2 linked regions of the Desulfosediminicola ganghwensis genome follow. The main gene of each other region encodes a partner of the protein of the gene in region 2 in a complex. Links are inferred from orthologs where the notes say so. Each region holds a gene or a part of one and is shown on either strand. Other genes may lie near its edges. The genes, in order: FCL45_RS01275 and trxA.

What was found.
Region 1: the proteins of trxA (region 2) and FCL45_RS01275 are in contact, whole or in part, in an NMR structure (PDB 2IPA), measured with the Bacillus subtilis proteins. The link is inferred for Desulfosediminicola ganghwensis from one-to-one orthologs.

The regions. Positions count from the first base shown.
Region 1 is NZ_CP050699.1:287,958-295,452, forward strand. The notes cover bases 2,424-5,416. They hold FCL45_RS01275 (arsenate reductase ArsC), read left to right. Parts: upstream 2,424-3,687; coding sequence 3,688-4,146; downstream 4,147-5,416. Other genes in these bases: FCL45_RS01260 (DUF4920 domain-containing protein), read left to right, coding at 2,424-2,510; FCL45_RS01265 (PepSY-associated TM helix domain-containing protein), read left to right, coding at 2,523-3,077; FCL45_RS01270 (ArsR/SmtB family transcription factor), read left to right, coding at 3,282-3,686; arsB (ACR3 family arsenite efflux transporter), read left to right, coding at 4,139-5,323. Outside these bases: purL (phosphoribosylformylglycinamidine synthase), read right to left, coding at 1-802; FCL45_RS01255 (helix-turn-helix domain-containing protein), read left to right, coding at 1,168-1,677; more of FCL45_RS01260, read left to right, coding at 2,049-2,423; FCL45_RS01285 (hypothetical protein), read right to left, coding at 5,509-5,901; FCL45_RS01290 (putative sulfate/molybdate transporter), read left to right, coding at 6,347-7,495. UniProt on the Bacillus subtilis protein: Catalyzes the reduction of arsenate [As(V)] to arsenite [As(III)]. In vitro, can dephosphorylate para-nitrophenyl phosphate (pNPP).
Region 2 is NZ_CP050699.1:5,547,002-5,554,226, forward strand. What follows is about bases 1,576-4,298. They hold trxA (thioredoxin), read left to right. Parts: upstream 1,576-2,635; coding sequence 2,636-2,962; downstream 2,963-4,298. Other genes in these bases: hemL (glutamate-1-semialdehyde 2,1-aminomutase), read right to left, coding at 1,576-2,273; trxB (thioredoxin-disulfide reductase), read left to right, coding at 3,053-3,991; FCL45_RS23855 (outer membrane protein assembly factor BamD), read left to right, coding at 4,005-4,298. In the rest of the region: atpB (F0F1 ATP synthase subunit A), read right to left, coding at 1-201; FCL45_RS23830 (ATP synthase subunit I), read right to left, coding at 210-632; FCL45_RS23835 (AtpZ/AtpI family protein), read right to left, coding at 640-894; more of hemL, read right to left, coding at 981-1,575; more of FCL45_RS23855, read left to right, coding at 4,299-4,775; FCL45_RS23860 (NIL domain-containing protein), read right to left, coding at 5,086-5,532; FCL45_RS23865 (P-loop nucleotide/nucleoside kinase family protein), read right to left, coding at 5,551-6,159; FCL45_RS23870 (phosphotransferase), read right to left, coding at 6,146-7,168. UniProt on the Bacillus subtilis protein: Participates in various redox reactions through the reversible oxidation of its active center dithiol to a disulfide and catalyzes dithiol-disulfide exchange reactions.

The sequences.
Region 1 (7,495 bases), 5.3 Mb from region 2 along the record:
TATAGGTCGCATTTACTTTTTTAAATGGAGAGGGCTTACCAGGCTCAACCGGATGCAATGTGGTGATTTCGTAGCCCTTGATGGCGCTGGAGTTATCTTTAAAAGCAATGGAGGAACCTTTCGGGTTGGCCTTTAAGGTATCGACCACCAGATCAAAGAGAGTATCCGGATACTCTTCGCCATCAATTACCTGCTTACCCTTGAAGTAACCGTGGCGTGAGTGTTCAGAGTTGGCGTTATTGAGATCCATGATCTCAACGATGGTCGGGTTACGCTTCAGTCTGCCCACGAAATAATCGTAGTAGAGGTTGCGATCCCACTCATCCATGGAAATGCCCGGAATATTCAACAGGCCGTCAGGCCCCTCGCTGATCAGGTCCACATCGTATACCTGTTCCGGCTCCACGCCTGTCTCAAAGCTTGCCAGCGGCTCCGGGTAATGACACTCGGTCATCCGGTCATGATTGGCGTCGATAAACTGCTGGATATCCTGGCCCTCCGGCACAATGTAACGGCGGGATCTCTCAACCCTGGTAATCATGTCAAGGCCGGTCGCCCTGCAAATGGAGACCATATTCGACGACCAGGCGGTGGCGAAATTCATGCGCGGTCCAAGCTCGACAACACGGTCACCCGCCAGAACCGGAGAGGTGGAGACAGTCTCCGCCAGAAAGCCATCGGCCAGGATCAAGCGTACCCGTAGCACTTCTTCATCCGTTAACTCGCGGCTGGATTCTATGTTAAAACAGTAGGCCCGGCTATCGTCAATCTTCCGATACAAACGTGTGATTTTCACACTCATTTTCGCATCCTTTTATTTGGAGGTATTCCTGCAGTTACAACAATTTTCCCAGACTGGTTTGGACTGCGGGAGATGGTTTTTAAAGTGAAGATACTTCAGCTTTGCTGGTGAGTAACATCTTAGCTGCAGAAAAACATCCCAACATAGCATTTTTTACCAGAAATATCTTGCTCAAAGTGTATTTAGCGGTGGTTTTCAATCAGAGTATCAGCCCTCTGAGATTATTGCAGAGCGTCAGTGAAACAACTATCAGCCTTGAATATCTCATGAAATAATTGTACGTTCCCGAACGTATTTAGCTGACTCGACGAGCAGACAGTTTCATTTCTACCCGCTTTTTTTAATACATCAGGATAACAATAGTCATGACATTACAATCTTCATCCTCAAACTCCGCAGGTCTGCTTCTTTCCCCGGACCACCAGATCGTTTGTGCCAAACTCAGCAGATTGAACGCCCCTGACGTCAGTCAGCGCGCCGCCGCCCTTATCCTGCTCGATCAGGGCACGACCCAGGCTGAAACCGCCGAGCAGTCAGGACTGAGCATCGGTCAGATCCGCTACCTCGTTAAGCGTTTTAAAGAAAAAGGTATGGAGATGTTTCCCGCAGACGTTCTAAAAAAGGCTGCCGACAGCGAGCCGGTGTCATTGAATGCAGCGCCTGAAAAAGCAGCTGAAGCTCAGAAAGCGATTGCCCCGGATGGCGCCGAAGCGACACCAGAGTCTACCGATACCTCTGCACGCAAAAGCCAGGATCCCTCTGCCCCAAAGCCTTGCAAAATCAGCAAAAAGGGCTCTAAAAAACGCCCTAAACGACCAAAGCCGATTAAAAAGAAAAAGAGCAAGCGCAAGCGCAGAAAGAAAAAACAGGGCTGATTCCCCAATCTCTCTTTTTTCAGTCTGACGCACTTTTCATCCGCACATTCGACATTGAACTGCTGCGCTCGACAATTTTGTCGAGCGCAGCACCCATCCTGCCCATCCGCCGGCACTTCCCCACCGATACCTGCACACACTTCCTGCACCTTATTCTCCTGATTTATCGGTCTATTCTTCAAAAGCACTTCATTAATATCACGTTGTGGCAATCCGGTACGGGATTTGTATCGGCAACACAGATAATAACCTGAATTTCATACCGGCATTGAGCCAGAACCATCAGCTGCGACTTTGCCCGAACCAATGACAATTTTGCTCGATACCACCGATCTGTTTTGTCTGCAACTCAACCTATCAGGAGATAACACATGAAGAGAATCACCCTGCTTTTTCTGGCTGCCACCCTGCTTTTCACCGGTCAGGCCTTTGCCAAAACCTACGGAAATGGTATCAGCGAAGGCGAATCCACCGCCATCTCTAGAATTCTCGATGCACCTGACGAATATCTCGGCAAAACAGTAAGAGTTGAGGGCCTTATAATCGAAGTGTGCGCCAAACGAGGCTGCTGGATTTATGTGGCAGGAGATCGCCCCAATGAAAAGATCCAGGTAAAGGTCACCGATGGTGAAATCGTCTTTCCCATGAGTGCTACCGGCCGGGTTGGCATTATAGAAGGTATTGTAGACGAGGTGAAACTTTCCCGGGAAGAGCTCATCAAGTACCAGCAACATCTTGCAGAGGAAAAAGGTAAACCATTCGACCCCGCCTCGATTGATGAAGGAACACGCTTTATCCGCCTGATCGGCCTTGGCGCTGAAATTAACGAATAACCGGTGCCCCATATGAAATGGCGTCGCTGGAACAACATAATCCACCGGGATCTCGGCTACCTCTGCTTTGGACTCACCATTATCTATGCGATTTCGGGAATTGCGGTAAATCATATTGCAGACTGGAATCCCAATTACCGGATTGAACGAATTCAATCTACCATCAACCCTGCCCCCTTAGTCGGACTGACCGGCGATGGTTTAATCAGGAACATACTGACCCAACTCAAAGAGAGTGGCGAAATCAAGGGAAGCTATCAGACAGACGATACGACTCTGCAGATTTTCGTGGTAAACAACAACATTACTGTCAACCTTCGCAGCGGAGAAGTTTTCGAGGAGAAGAACCAACCGAGAAAAGGGCTGTACCAGATGAATTTTCTGCATATCAATCATGCCAAAAAGCTCTGGACCTGGGTAGCTGATCTCTATGCGCTGGCGCTGATGATCGTTGCCGTCACCGGGCTTTTTATACTGCGTGGTAAAAAAGGCCTACGCGGCAGAGGCGCCTGGCTGACCGGGGCCGGAATCGCCCTGCCTATATTTTTCCTCTGGCTCTATCTGTAAAAATCCCCTGTAAAACAGTAGTTCATTCTTCCCTCCCCGAGCCCTGTGCTAGTTCTCTTGCACAGGGCTTTTTCAGGTCCTGTAACACCCTTCCCTCTCTATTATTTTTTGGTTAGCGCCCACCCCTTTGCCTACATTTTAATTGACAGATGTGGCACCGCACCACTATCATTTAGCCGGTCAGCTAAATGAGGTTCTAATACAATGATTGAAAACATAATCACACTAACCAAGGCATTTGCAGATGGTAACAGGATGAGAATCCTGATGGCGCTGCAGCATGCAGGCGAACTCTGTCCCTGCCAGATCACCGAATTGCTTGAGGTGAGCGGTGCAACGATTTCCCGACATCTTGGGGTTTTGCAGCGATCTGCAATAGTCGAGAGCAGGAATGTCGGCAAATGGGCCTATTTTCGCCTCAAAGAAGATCAGGAGCACCAGACGATGATCACCTGGCTATCGTCCCAGCTCGAGTCAACGGAGCAGATACAAAGGGACAGAGAGGCACTGACTGCGATTCTCGCCCTTGACCCTGAAGATATATGCAGAAAGCAACGAGGGACGGAATGTTGCCCCGTACCGTCTGAAGAAGGAAAGGAGGATAAATAGCGTGTCCGTTAACAAACCGAATGTCCTGTTTCTCTGTACGGGAAATTCCTGCCGAAGCCAGATGGCTGAGGGCTTTGCCCGTCACCTGAAAAGTGACAGGATGAACGCCTTTTCGGCAGGAATAGAATGTCACGGCTTAAATGAGAATGCCGTGGCTGTTATGGCGGAAAAGGGGGTGGACATCTCAAGCCACACCTCAAAAGTAGTCGAGGAACTGGGCCAGATTGAATTCGATTACGTGGTGACGGTATGTGGTCATGCCAACGAGACCTGCCCCATGTTCAGAGGTGACTGCAAGGTTATCCACGTGGGTTTTAACGATCCACCCCAAATGGCCCTGGCCTTTGAAGATAAAGAGCAGAAGCTCGAATGTTATCGAAAGGTTCGAGACGAAATAGAAGTATTTATCAAGACTCTGCCTGACAACCTGCCGGGCTATACGGAGAAAGGAAATGACTGATCAGCACAACTCAAACGAGCGTCGGATGACTTCGATTTTCGAACGTTATCTTACGCTCTGGGTAGGAGCCTGTATTGTCGGCGGCATCCTGCTTGGCAAGATTGCACCCGACTTTGCCCACACTCTGGACGGGATGGCAATCCATGTCAACGGGGCCCCTGTGGTTTCTATCCCCATCGCCATCTGCCTGTTTTTCATGATGTACCCGATCATGGTCAAAATCGACTTTGCCTCAGTGGTCAAAGCCGGCAAGAGTGCCAAGCCGGTTCTGCTGACCCTCTTTATCAACTGGGCGGTAAAACCTTTCACCATGTACGCCATCTGCATTTTCTTCCTTGGCTTTTTGCTTAAGGGCTTTATCGGGGAGGCCGCGACGGATCTGGTAAAGATTCCCTTCGGGCTTGATCTTGATGTCGGCGCAATCCATGGCGCCGGTACAGTGGTAATGCACGAGGGCCTAAAGATGCTCGAAATTCCGCTGTGGCGCAGCTATCTTGCAGGCTGCATTCTACTTGGCATCGCACCATGTACCGCGATGGTTCTGGTCTGGGGATATCTCTCACGCGGAAACGACGGCCTCACCCTGGTGATGGTTGCGGTAAACTCACTGCTCATGCTGCTGCTCTACGGTGTCCTGGGTGGATTTCTTCTTGGCGTGGGCAGACTGCCGGTACCGTGGCAGGCATTGCTGCTCTCCATCTCCATCTATGTGGCACTGCCATTGGTTGCCGGATATTTCTCAAGAAAGTGGCTGATTCAGACCAAAGGCAAGGTGTGGTTTCATGAAAAGTTCCTGCACGTCCTGACTCCGATCACCATTATCGCCCTGCTCACCACTCTGGTGCTGCTCTTTTCTTTCAAAGGCGAAGTGATCCTGCAGAACCCGCTCACCATTCTCTGGATCGCCATTCCGCTTTTCATCCAGACTGTGCTGATTTTTGCTCTTGGTTACGGCCTGGCGAAGGTCTTGAAGCTTTCCTATGAAGATGCGGCACCCGCTGCGATGATTGGTGCTTCAAACCATTTTGAAGTAGCCATCGCTACTGCGGTTATGCTTTTCGGCCTCTCCTCGGGTGCAGCCCTTGCCACGGTTGTCGGTGTATTGATCGAGGTGCCGCTGATGTTGATGCTGGTACGTATCTGCCTTAAAACCCAGCACTGGTTTAACCATCAGTAACTCGTATTCAGAATGTCATTCTCCCCACTTGAGGGGGGAAAGACAACAACCATACCCCTGTTTTTTTTAATCAATTCAGGCAGGGCCGGATTCATTTTTATTGGCCGTAAACTATAGCAAGCTATGTTTACGGCCAAAACACCGAATAAGCTGGTGGTGTACCGTGGCTGATGAGAAAGCCGGATTCAACCTCTGCTCAAGATCATATGTTCAACCTGGGGGCCGACTTTTTTCCAGTCAACGCAGGGGCGGGCAAATTTTCTCGGAAAGATCAAGGGACAGCCAAAAGCCGCATCATCTATATAAAGTTCGCCATACGCCTTGGGACTGGCGGTCCAGCTATCCTGATCGGGATTCCGGTTAATGCCATACAGCTCAACCCCTTCACGCCGCAGATAATTCACAGCATCCGTAAGCAACATTCTCCCCGCCTGATCCGAGCGCATGGTGAAGAGGATTATTCGGCCGCCACATTTATGAAGCCTCTTCAGCCACTGGATAGCTCCCGGCACCGGCTCACCAATATCGGGATATCGATGGTCGACAATGGTTCCATCAAAATCTATGCACAAATACATTTCCCCTCCCGCACATATATCTCATGAAAATAACCAGCAAGCTATTTTCATGTTTTGTAATTGCAAAGTATTAAGCCTACTGCCTGAACATTTCATACGGGTACAATACCCAAAGAGCAGCTCTATAGTGTGTTGAAGATTCGCCCCTGTGGACCATGTCGACAAGGGCTGCTCTGCGGCAGACCACTTCAACTCGTTCTATAAATCGGCTGAACATCGCTTGATACCAAATTCTTTTGCTACAGTACGTAAATGTGCTGCATTTTGCAATCAATAGCACACACCATCACCCTGTTTATCGTTGTCATTTTGACGCTTTGAGTATGCATAGCCTGGCAAACATGCTGAACTGATCACCACTTTGTTGTATAGTGATGCTTTAAATCGCAATCTTCTTAATTTAACTTATGGCATCAGCTTCATTACGCTTTAGCATTCTACTACCATGACGCCCATACCAAGCAGAACAGAGCATTACCGGACCATGCGCTTCAACCGTATGGAAATTGCAGGCTCGCTCGGCGACCTCGGAACCCTGTTGCCGTTGACCATGGGAATGATCCTGGTCAATGATCTCTCCGCGGTTGGCACTTTTTTCGCAATAGGACTCTTTTATCTGCTGGCCGGATATTATTTTAAAATCCCGGTTGCCGTACAACCTATGAAAGTGATCGCCGCCTATGCCATAGCCACGGGCATGACCGCGCAACAGGTAAGCAGCTCAACCCTGCTGATCTGTATATTCATGGCCATAATAGGTCTCACAGGGGCTATCACCCACATCGGCAGACTGATTCCCAAATCTGTGGTACGCGGCGTGCAGCTTGCGACCGGCGTGCTACTGATGAACCAAGGGATTCACTTTATACTGGGAACTTCCGCCTCGCAACAGGCAACCGGCCTTGCCGAACCGTTTTTCCGACTGCAGCACATTGGCCCTGTACCTGTTGGCTTTCTACTCGGTATCGGGGGCTTTTTCATAACCCTGGCCCTGCTGAACTCCAAACGTTTCCCGGCCGCTATCATCCTGATCTCGCTCGGCCTGCTGGCAGGATTCTGCTTCGGTGACTACGAAAATCTCATAAAAATCCTGCCCGGCATTTATCTTCCCCAGATTCTGCCCTATGGCTTTCCCTCTTCTATCGACCTGAGCTTTGCGCTCTTTGCCCTGGTGCTGCCGCAGATCCCCATGACTCTCGGCAATGCCGTTGTCGCCACCACAGAACTCTCTAAAGAGTACTTTCCGGGGGCTGCAGAACGGGTGAGTTACAGATCAATGACTCTCAGCATGGCCTTTGCCTCCGGTCTCTGTTTTTTACTGGGAGGAATCCCACTTTGCCACGGTGCCGGAGGGCTTGCCGCCCACTACCGCTTTGGTGCCCGAACCCATGGCTCTAATATTGTCATCGGCACCCTGTTTATTATGATGGCAATTTTTCTCGGCCCCCATGCCATCGCCTTGCTGCATCTCTTGCCTATGGCGATTCTCGGCGTGTTACTCCTCTTTGCCGGTGTTCAGCTCGGCATGAGCATTATTGACATTGAGGAACGTGCAGATCTATTCGTTCTCTTGATAATGCTGGGCCTCACCCTT
Region 2 (7,225 bases):
GTTCTGCCCTGCACCAGGAATCATTTCAAGATTTCCCAAGGTCAGCTTGGAAACAAGAAAAAGAAATGCCATGACCAACCAGGTGTAGGTCATATACGGTGCACACAGTTGCTCCAATATCCCGTGGCCGACAAAGCCATGAGGAACCGGCAAGCCGAGCTTCTCAAGGATAATTGAAATAAATAGTATCGGATGTTCCATAACTTCTTTTACCTCCTCCCACTGAAGTAATAGTGTCTAACAATCTCCACTGCTGTGAGTGCGACCGCAAACACTACTGTTGACAACCCCATAATAAGCCCAAAGGCGTTTATTGAACTGAACCGAACCAGGAGCAGGACAACAACACCTATAATTACAATGCGAATCCAGAATCTGAGCAAAAACCCGCTTTTCTTGAATTGTGATTTGGCCTGCCCCTCGGTCAGCTCTTCACCCACCGGGAGCGTCTCAAGAAACTGTGTCAAATCACGCTGAGAAACCCAAAAGCTCAGAATCGCTATCAATCCACCGACGAGCACCGACCAGGCCAAGGCCCAGGAAAACAACCCCCATGCCCCCAAGGTCAAAACCGTCAGGTAGACCCAGCTCACAACCTGCATCTTCTGCAGGGAAATAATACCTCTGGTCACGTTATCCTCAATCGTCCGTCTTATCGTCTTTATCTTTCGGTTGATTTTTCCACAAAACATCTAGCAAGGTCTTAAACCCTGCAGCAATACCGAATGCCAGACCGATAAACGTGAACCATGGAGCGGTCCTCCCATCAAAGACTTTCTGGTCCAGATAAATGCCACCTCCCAACCCGATGAAGATGGAGGCAACAAAAGTAAAACCAACATGGCCGTAGTGAGCCATCAACTGAACCAGCTCTTTTCTCATTCCCGACATCATTTTCCTCCTAAATCCCGAGAGGATAAATCGGTTACATTACTAGAAGGTTTTGGTATCATGCCTCCCTGCCAAAGTCAACGCATTTTTCATTTTTCGAGCAATTTTTTGAATGACCATTCAGTCATTTCTGCTGCTTTCAGCAGCTCTTTTTCGGTATGAGCTGCTGAAACAAATGCCACCTCAAACTGAGATGGAGCAATGTTAAATCCGCTACCAAGCATCTGCCTGAAGTGTTGAGCATAGCGATCAGTATCGGCCGTCATGGCGCTATCAAAATCAAAGACTGCGCTTTCAGTAAAAAAGCCGGTCATCAGTGAACCGACCCTGTTCAGGGTAACCGGTACACCTGCACGCTCTGCCGCAGCATTGAGCTGCTCTGCATAAGCAGACGCCTTTCCATTGAGCTTCGTATAGAAATCAGACTCCTGCAGCTGCTTCAGGGTTGCAATACCTGCCGCCATCGCCAATGGGTTACCAGAGAGCGTTCCAGCCTGATATACCGGTCCATCCGGGGCAATGCAATTCATGATATCAGCTTTACCACCATACGCGCCGACTGGCAGACCACCGCCAATAATTTTACCGAGGCAAGTGAGATCAGGCTGAACTCCGAAATACTCCTGAGCCCCACCATAGGCGAGTCTGAAGCCGGTGATAACTTCGTCGAATATGAGAACAATACCCATCTCGCTGGTCAGCTCACGCAGTTTAGCGAGGAACCCATCAGCTGGCGGCACACAGCCCATGTTGCCTGCGACCGGTTCCAGGATAACGCAGGCAATGTCCAGCGATGCGTCACGCAATGTCTTTTCAAGTATTTCCAGATTATTATACGGAATAGAAATGGTGTTTTTGACGATATCATCAGGAACTCCAGGGCTACCGGGAATACCGAGGGTCAAAACACCTGAGCCCGCCTTCACCAGAAAAGAGTCGGCATGACCGTGGTAACAACCGTCAAATTTAACGACCACCTTTTTACCGGTGTAGCCCCGCGCCAGGCGAACCGCACTCATGGTTGCCTCGGTGCCAGAGTTCACAAACCGCACTTTCTCAATTGAAGGCACCGCCTCAACTACCATCGATGCAAGTTCGATCTCAGAGGGTGTGGACGCGCCGAAACTGGTGCCCGAGGCAGCGGCCTCATTGACAGCTTTCAAAATCAGAGGGTTGGCGTGGCCCAGGATCATAGGACCCCAGGACCCAACAAAATCCAGGTATTCATTGCCATCGACATCATAGACATAGGTGCCCTGAGCACGTTCGATAAACACCGGATTACAGCCTACAGAACGACACGCTCTTACCGGGCTGTTCACGCCACCCGGAATATATTTTTGCGCTTCCTGAAAGAGACGCTGGGAAGTTTCAGTTTTCATAGAGTCACATCCTCATTGATAGTATTTAAAAAAACTCCCTGGTGAGAGCTTCATTCACATAGTATTGATTCCAACTGTTGAAAAGACGCCGAAAATCAGTATCAGGCAGCGGACACAATAACCTGAATATATAGCACGGAGATCATTTTAATGTCAAACATCCTGATACTTGATTTTTCCTGTTTCATACACAAAATAGGTAGGCAAATTAGCCACCAGTAAGGTTAAAGGTGCTGTCCAACATTTTCCTTGTCAGCTTTCCGGCCAAAAGGTAAACTGAGCCCGGAATTCATGAACTTCGAGAATTCAACAGCATAGACATACATGACCTTCTGATAACATCTAAAGGAAAGGAGCACATAATGGCAAACGATAAAGTCCAGCAAGTTAACGATGCTGAGTTTGATACGCTGATCGGCTCTGATCAGCCAACCCTGGTTGATTTCTGGGCCCCCTGGTGTGGTCCCTGTAAAGCTATCGGGCCCGTCATCGAGGATCTCGCCGATGAATTTACAGGCAAAGTCAACATCGCTAAAATGAATGTAGACGATAATCCCGTCACCCCAGGTAAGTATGGTATTCGTGCTATCCCTACACTGATCCTGTTCAAGAGCGGTGAAGTTGTAGACCAGATCACCGGCGCCGTTGGCAAGGCCCAGCTGGTAGACCTCATCAACAAAGCCCTGTAACAGCGTTCACCATACACGCTGCCAATCGCGATTGCATGAGCTCCGCCGGTCGGCAGCGTTTTTCTTTCAGCAGTACGACACATAAAAATCATGATTAAAGAGCACTACGAATTGGTAATCCTTGGCGGAGGTCCGGCTGGTCTTTCTGCCGGTCTGTATGCTGCCCGCGCCCGCCTGGACCATGTGGTTATTGAAAAAGGCGCTCCTGGTGGTCAGGTCCTGAACACTGACTGGGTAGATAATTACCCCGGTTACCCCGAAGGGCTATCCGGCTTTGAACTTGCCGACAACATGCTCAAGCATGCACAGCGGTTTGAAGTTAATATACAGCACGGTGAAGTCGAGCGAGTTGACCTGAGTAACCCTGATAGTAAAATCCTGCACATGGGTGACGGCTCTACCGTGCGATGCGATGCCTTGATACTCTGCACCGGAGCTCGTCCCAACACCTTGAATGTACCCGGTGAGAACGAATTTCGCGGCAAGGGAGTATCTTATTGCGGCACGTGTGACGCACCTTTTTACAGAAACGTGCCCGTCGTCGTTGTAGGTGGTGGAGACACTGCCGTTGAAGAAGCATGTTACCTGACACGTTTTGCCAGCAAAGTAAGTATCATCCATCGTCGCGATGAGCTCAGAGCTACCAAAATCATTCAGGAACATGCGTACGCCAACGATAAAATCGAGTTTGTCTGGAACAGCCAGGTAAGCTCCATCGAAGGAGATAACGGCGTAAAGGAAATCAAACTGTTAGACAACGATGGCAACACCTCCACTCTGGAGGCAGAGGGTATCTTTGTTCTTATCGGTATTACGCCAAACAACAGTTGTCTGCCACTGGAGTTGCTGAATGCAGATCAGTGGGGTTTTATTCCCGTCGATAGCGAATGCCGTACTGCTATTCCCGGAGTTATGGCCGCAGGTGACATCATCAGCAAAAACGTTCGTCAGGTTGTCAACGCAGCAGGTGAAGGGGCTGTCGCAATGCTTGCCGCCGAGGCATACCTGAACAGATTAAAAGAAAAATAACAGACATGATTGCATGAACTTCTCTACTCAGCAGTTCCGGAAAATTGCAGCTTCAAGTCTGGCAGGGGTATTTCTCGCCAGCATACTCGTTCTTAGTGGATGCAGTAAGGTTTCTGATTATTTTGATTTCACCTCTGATGCCGACCTCGATCTTCAAGTACCATCCAAGACCCTCGCAACCAAGGGTATGGAAGACTATAACGTCGGGAAATACTTCACAGCGATAGAGTATTTTGAGGAAATTCTAGACCGCTACCCGTTCAGCCCCGAGGCGACCCTTGCTGAGTTGAAGGCAGCCGATTGTAACTATCAGATGGGCAGGTACATGGAAGCCCTGGTACTTTACAAGGAGTTTGAGGAAAGGCACCCCACAAATGAGGCAATTCCTTACGTGATGTTCCAGAAAGGCATGACTCATTACATGCGTATCGACCGTATTGACCGTGATACCAGCGGTGCAGTCGAGTCTATCAAGGCATTTAATCAATTGCTGCGAGCATACCCTGATTCGCCATATAGTGCCGAAGCAAAGGGACGAGTGGCCTCCGCCAGAGAGTTCCTGGCGAACCATGAATTTTTCGTAGTCGATTTCTACGTGCGCACAGAAGAATATGAACAGGCCAAAAAGAGACTCGGTTATCTTTTGGCAATGTATCCTGACTCGACAATCTCAGGCGACGCCCAGGAGTTGCTCGCCCAACTTGAGGCCGGCGAACCACCAGAACGGGGGATACTGCATTATCTACCAAGCCTGTCACTGCCGGACTGGAAACTCTTCAAATAAACCTCTTGTCCCGGTAGTCTCTTCACGTAAAAAGCCCGGCTGGATTTCAAATATCCACCGGGCTTTTTTTGTATTCTCTGCGGACTGGCTACAGACATCTCCTTGCCTCTGCCCGCTATACCGCCTGAATTTATCAGCTCAGGCAGTGTCGTGCCTCAAAGACCCTGCCAGCAAACCACGGCAGCCAGCAATGGCGGCGCTGATATCTCGAGGGACCAGCTGTCATTTTGCAAAATACAGAAGAAGATCATACTAGGTGCACTGTGGTCCCGGGCATTTTTTCCCCGGGGCACACTGGATGTACACCAGATTACACCTTCTCTGCTGGCGGTAGCATCCAGTCTTTATCCAGTGAGACTTCCATGGCACGTACAGGGCAGATAGGAACGCACAGGCTGCAACCGGTGCATTTTTCCGCATCAAAGATCACTTCCATTTCAGGCCGCTTCAGGTAAAGGGCCCCAACGGGACAAATACCTGTGCAAGCTCCACACTGAAAGCACTGCTCATCGTCTCTGCGAATTCTGGTAGCCAGCCGCTCGGTCTGCACCCCAAGTCCACCCAGAAAAGACAGCCCTGCATCGACACTGGTTTTACTGCTCCCTGTCAGTTCGAGGATCATCACCCCTTCACGCTGCAACAGGATATCGGCCTTCAGTATGTTGAATTCGAGATCATACTCTTTGACCAGCTGATAAATAAACGGTTTGTCACTGGTATCTTTTGGAAAACGTAAAATATAAATCTGAGTATACACGTGCGGTCCCTTCGGTAGTTATTGATTAGGCGAGGCATCCTTCCTGTCGGCGGAAGGTGCAGAAGTGACAAAATCCTCAAGACGGGCTATAAGGTGCTCAACTGACGCGTCGGTATCAAGCTCAAGCAGCAGTTCATTCGGTATCTCAACTGGATATTCGAATTTTTTCAACTGGTCGAGGTAGACCTCCAGACGACCATCCGACACCGCGTCAGGCTCTGCAAGACGCTTCTTCAGACGCTGTAGCGTAACATTTTCACTACAAAAACAATAGATAAACAGTACCTGATAATCTCTGCTGAAGGTATCAATAACGCGCTGTCGCTGATTTTGCAAATGAAAGGAAGCATCCAGGATCGCAATTGGATGCCCATCCTCCAGTGCTCCGAGCGCACAATTCAACATCTCTTCATAGGTTTTTTTGCTGTATTCAGGGTGATAAAAGCCGCTGTTAATACCATCCCTGCACTGTTGGGTAGGCACTATCCCCACAAGCTGTTTTCGTATGACATCTGAATTAAAATAGGCAAAACCATTCTTTTCGGCCCACCGGCTTGCCAGGTAACTTTTGCCTGAACCAGTTAGGCCAAAAAAAATCAGTAACCTTTGTACGTTATCTACACTCAATTTGCTCTCCATACTCCTCAGCCAACATGAAGTACTTCTTTGCAGATTCTTCAGCATTCTTTCTGGTCTCGGCTGACACATGGCTATCAGCTGAAGTCAGTAACCCTATTTTTCCACGGACATACGCCCGGTAGCACATATAAAAAGCCAGCACGTCCATAAGTTTTTCATCTTCAGACCTCTCCAGATAACTATTGATGAAGAGATCAGAGTAATCGTGCAAGCTATGATAATCGAGATCCATAGCCATAAAAGCCAGGTCTGCTGCAATATCTGTACACCTGAGTCTCTCGTTGAACTCAATACAGTCAAATATCGCCACCTCCTGCTCCAGGCATATATTGCCTGAATGCAGATCCCCATGACACTCGCAAATTTTATTGAGCCGTACCCTCTGCGCAAAAATCTGCTCTTTTCCCAGGAACCGCAGAGCAATACGTTGTATTTTTTTAAAGCGATTCTCTGGCAGTGCGACACCGCCCACAAACTGGCGGGTCTCCATGAAATTTTCCTGGATAGTCCTGCTTACAACTCTGACATCTCCAAATTGTTTCACCCGGTCGGAGCGACCGGCACGTTCATAAAAAGGTATAAGGACATCGGCTATTCGTACGATATCAGCCTTCTGAAGCTGCCCTCGCGCTATGAGCCGACCCATCATTCTGTCTTCCTTCAGACGTCTCATTTGAACCGCATATTCGATCGGCTCATCGCCTTCTCCCCAGCAGAAGTCATCGCAACATTTGCCGAGTTCTACAGTACGCAGATAAACATTGGGGCATAATCGTCTGTTCAAGCGCAGCTCTTCATTACAGAAATATTTTCGTTTCTCCAATGATGTAAAATCCAGAAAACCAAAATCAACGGGCTTTTTAAATTTATACACATACGCCCCGGCCAGAACAATGTAGGAGATATGTGTCTGAATTAGTTCAACTGACTCCACCTGGTGTGGATAATTCTCTTTATCCATAAGCCATTGGACATAATCAGGGAGTAGAGCATCCATCTGTACCTCCGAAAAAAAATCGATAACCTGAAACGACCATGATATTACCAACAATCT